One region of the Virgibacillus sp. FSP13 genome, then DNA from elsewhere that is predicted to be linked to it. Evidence: riboswitches for the same ligand, from Rfam matches in the RefSeq annotation. Region 1 holds a riboswitch; the other holds the start of a gene.

Region 1 (2,470 bases):
TAGAGATGTCTTCCAATCTACCACGATCAATTACTACTTCTTCAAACAAATTCATCAGATCATCGATTCTGTCAATATTTACACGAATTGTCTTTTGACCTGGTTTGTTATGGGACTTTGCGGATTTAGTTATCTTTTCCTCTTCCTCCTGTTTATTTTCTTTTGGCTTATTAGGAGTCTCTTTACTTTCAGTAGGTAAAAGTGATAACTCCACTCGTTGAATCTCGGAAACTTTGTAAATCATTGCTTGAATTTCTTCTTTTGACATAGTTGAAAGAAGGATAACCGAAACGTCCTGTTCAAATTTCTCTTCCTCTATATCTTCAACTGGGGGGATTGATTTAATCACTTCACCACTATTTTCCAAGACATCAAAAACCATATACATACGAGCAGCTTTTAACATACAGTCCTCTGTTAATGAGATGGTTACCTGAAACGCATTAAATCCTTGCTCTTTTGCTTGATCGACAACCGTCATCTGGTATTCATCTAAATCAAAACTGACTTGCTCTGTTACAGCTTGCGTACTAGGGGTAACAGTAGTTTGTCCTTTTTCAAATTGCTCTAATTGACTTATAAGAGTTGACACATCTTTCTTGCCATCCTCTCCTTCACTGATTGCGTCAACCATTTCTTCTAAATACTCTGTCGCCTCAAAAAGAATATCAATTAATTCAGAAGTTACTTCTAGTTGGTTGTTTCTAATTTGATCTAGTACGTTTTCAGTCTGGTGTGTTAAAGAAGCAATATCATCAAATCCCATAGTTGCAGCCATTCCCTTTAATGTATGGGCAGAGCGAAATATTTCACTTACAATAGAAAGATCGTGGGGCTGTTTTTCTAATTCAAGAAGATTATCATTCACGGCCTGCAAATGCTCACGACTTTCATCTAAAAACATAGTTATGTATTGATTGGTATCCAACAGTAGACCTTCTTTCTATTTCATTAATCAAGTAACAAATAAAGATCCATATCCCCAACTTTCTCAAACATCACTGTCACTTTAAGGGCCCTTTTATGTCCTGATAAAGTCATCGTCCCTTCAATAATCGTTGGTGATGTGATATCAGTATGAAGATCCTTTTCGACAATGTTTGTTGACATGCCTCCTGCAATCATGTTCCCTAATTCACCACTAAAAGATGAAAGCATTTCCCCTTCCAGTGGCATTCCGAACATTACTTCACCAATCGCGCCGAAAATACTTGTGTTTCCTGACAAAACCAACTTTCCCTTTACATCGCCAGTAATACCAATTAAGACCCCATATTGAAGATGTAAGTCTTGTTTCAATAAGTTTGGTTGCTTTATCTCATGTGCTAGTGGTACTACATTACGCAATGATGACAGCGTTCCGTTCAGCAGTTCTGTTACAGCTTTAGCGTTTCCTACCATCGTATCAGCCAAAATGACACTCCTTTTTTGGTTTGTGTATATCAATAAAGTGTAAAAAAAGAGCTATTCTAGGTCTTAGAATAGCCAAATAGATTTATTAAAAAATCATAGATTGGTAGCCAGGCGATCGTTGATAGATATTCATCTTTAGACCCTAGACTTTGCGTCCTACTCTTTCGAATAGTTTGCCTTTGCTGTATATGACTTTATTACTAGTTCTAAAGTAATGATAAAATAACTTACGACAAAATTCAACAAATTTCTACATTTGGTAAAAAATTTATTGTTTACCATTATGATCCCCATCATTTAACTCTAAGTCGTGATTTGGCAATATAAGGACTTCTACTCTCCTATTCTTTGCTCTATTCTCATTACTTGTATTGGGGACAATTGGCTGATACTCACCAAACCCCTTTGCACTAAACCGCTCGGGGTCTAGTTTGTCATTTTGCAGTAACAGTTTCATATAATTCACAGCCCGCATGACACTTAATTCCCAATTGGATCCATAGTCACTAGTTCTAATCGGGCGATCATCCGTATGTCCACTTACAACAATCTGGTGTGGTGGATCCGTATATAAAAAGTTTGAGACTTCTTTTGCAATCCGCTTCCCATCAGCATTTACGCTGGAACTGCCAGAATCAAAGGTGACATCATTTACGATCGTAATTAATAACCCATCGTCTGTTAGTTTTGCTCCTAATGATTTAGCGAGGTCATTATTTGTTATGTATGCATTAATTTTATTTCTTAATTTCTCTAATTGCTCTCGTTCTTGTGTTTGTTCCTTCTCATTGCCAGTTTCCTCTTCATCTTCATCCGTTTCAACGGGTGCACCTTCAGAATCAGTCGGTCCGGAACCTTTCTCCATGAACCCATCACCACCAGAAAATTCACTTTTAAAAACCTGTGAAAGCTGTTCATATTTTTGTGCATCGATGTTACTCATGGCAAATAGCACAATAAACAATGCAAATAAAAGTGTTAGTAAATCAGAATAAGGTAATAACCATGACTCATCAACTTTATGCTCTTCACGCTGTTTCTTCCGTCGCATAGTCAT
Region 2 (2,470 bases), on a different contig from region 1:
TTCTCCATATTATGATATTTCCCCATCACACGTATCGATTTCGGGTTTGTTGCTTCACCCAAAACAGCCTTCAATCCTTGTGAAGATGCCTCTGTTATCAGTCTATTTCCTAATTGCTGAATAATTTCGTGACGGTCATGTTCAGCTACTACTCCTAACATAAATAGGTGCAATAACTCTCCATCTTTGAGTTCTTTTCCGCTTCGCTTTTTATAATCTTCCATGAAACGTTTATCCACATCCTCCAAAACATGCAGAATGATGTTCATATCATAAAAAGAACCTTCAAATATATCTTCCCCGATAATCTCTGGTGCATTTGTATCTCCAGCAAGTACACCAACAACATTATTATTACTATCTTGAGCGACTGCGCAATATCCCTGCTCTACTGTTGAGTCTAAATAATCCTTAGTAAACTTATAGAAATCTTCGTAACCGATATTTAATTGACCTACCATCGGTTCCTGTACCCATTTTCCTGAAACATCCACACCAATAAATGAACGTGCTAGACACTCAGCTGCCCTCTGAATTAAATCTGTTTGTTCCTTCGTTATAATTTCATATGTATATAATTCTAGTGTTGTTTGCACTTGTTGACTTCCTTTCACATTTTAAAGTAAAAATCCCCTGATTATTGGAATCCAAGTTACATAGAAGAAGGTACATGATCGATAAATGTACCTGGAAATTCTATTCTTTCAAGTGCATTCCTAACTTGCACTTGAGCTATTTTAGATGAAGGCTTTACTACAAGAATATCCTTAAAACCTAAGCTAGAATAAAATTGCATCGTTTGCTCCAACTGCGGTACAACTTTTGATGGAACCGGAGTTTGGTAAGTAGCATCGACAACAAATGTATAATCTTGTCTTGATACTTTATTAATCGTATCCTGTAAATCTACCATATAACCTTCTACATCTTCCTCTCTCATTAATCCATGCACCTGTACATGTACTTCCTTCACGGCTTCATTAATTGCCATTTTATATTTTCTTTTATCTACAACTACCATCTCTATCCTCCCTTTTTCCTATAGTCTGCCATACTTCATTGTTGAGTTTGTACGGTTTTCCGTAAGAGCCTAAAATAGGCTATCCCAGATGCAGATAGGGATAACCAAATAATCGCTTCTTATAATTATTGGCAACCCGACTATCATTATCCATAAGGATTTTAGACTCGCAGCTTTGCGTCCTTACCTTTCGATAAGTTTGCCTTTATCAATTTTTCACAAAGATAGTACTAATGTCATGCTTATATATTACTATAACATTATAAACATATTGTCGTTTTTTGTCTATATTGGGATTTTTATCTTGAAAAGTTGGATGCATAAGAATAAGACTTATTTCGTTTTTCATAAGTTATGGAAGAAATGGTTTAGGATTAGAAAATGAGTGATTTAAGTTTTTCTGATTGTCGGAGAAGATTTTCCGCTTTATCAAACTACTGCGTATATATCAAAAACAATAAACGGAAGCTCCTCCCTCGTAAAAATCCGTGATGGGCTTTGATACAAAAACTGAAGGAGCTGAAATTCTTTCGGCAGCAAAACAATCTCTTCGGAACGATATTTTACTTTAAAGTCCCCATTGAAAAACTTTATTTTTTCCATCATTTCACCTTCGTTTAAATGGAATCAATTCCTTACATTCATTATAGCAAACGGACATTTGGTGTGCGGGAAGAAAATTTAGTTGAGTATTATGGAGAGAGCCATTATTGACATGTTTCTCCATAAAGAATTTAATAAGGTCCTTTTATAGAAGACAAGACAGGTATGATATATTGTTAAATACATTCTAGCAAACTCAAAACATACCTATCCAGTCGCTCCTCCATCATCTTATCGGTTAATCCCGTCACACCAAAAGCCTTCCAGCCCGGATACACCACTGGCGGACCAAAAAGGATATCGATCAATGAAACGTAATCCCAATACACATCATATGTAAAACTATTACCTTGATCCTTCTGATACGCCGCTAAAAATTTGTCTGCTGTTTCTACATCATATAGCATTGCTAGATTTAACCTACAGTGTCCAACATCGATGCCAGCTGGTCCCCTACACGCATTTACCCAATCGACAACACCACTAACTTTCCCATTGCGATACAAAACATTGGTAGGGTGATAATCCCGATGAATGAAGCAATCCTTAATTGGCGGGCGTGGACCTTTTACGATTTCAATTGCTTTTTTCCATGCTTGCGGAAAGTTAGTCCACAATGGCATTTCTAATGATGGAATATCATTATAAGTGAAATACGTCCAATTAAAGTCATCTGGATCTATAGCATGAATTTTGCCAAGTGCCGCTGCCAAACCCTTCAGCCATTCATTCCAATCATTCGGTTTCAAGTTAACAGAACCTTCGACCATTGTCATTAGAACAGCTGGCACCCCACAAATTTCGCCCTTCTCTTCAAATGCGATTATTGCAGGTGTTGGAATGTCC

What was found. Region 1 has a riboswitch for cyclic di-GMP ahead of ACW2QC_RS18440 (chemotaxis protein CheX). Riboswitches for the same ligand answer to the same signal wherever they lie in the genome.
Region 2: another riboswitch for cyclic di-GMP. It lies ahead of ACW2QC_RS11865 (hypothetical protein); the one in region 1 lies ahead of ACW2QC_RS18440 (chemotaxis protein CheX).

The regions. Positions count from the first base shown of each region.
Region 1 covers NZ_JBSVKG010000032.1:30,184-32,653, forward strand. Annotated here, with positions in the region: gene ACW2QC_RS18435 (chemotaxis protein CheW) at 1-928, opposite strand, end outside; gene ACW2QC_RS18440 (chemotaxis protein CheX) at 952-1,413, opposite strand; cyclic di-GMP riboswitch class I at 1,513-1,601, opposite strand; gene motB (flagellar motor protein MotB) at 1,682-2,470, opposite strand; gene motA (flagellar motor stator protein MotA) at 2,442-2,470, opposite strand, start outside.
Region 2 covers NZ_JBSVKG010000012.1:59,550-62,019, reverse strand. Annotated here, with positions in the region: gene ACW2QC_RS11870 (hypothetical protein) at 1-596, opposite strand, end outside; gene ACW2QC_RS11865 (hypothetical protein) at 653-1,021, opposite strand; cyclic di-GMP riboswitch class I at 1,149-1,235, opposite strand; gene ACW2QC_RS11860 (phosphotransferase family protein) at 1,801-2,470, opposite strand, start outside.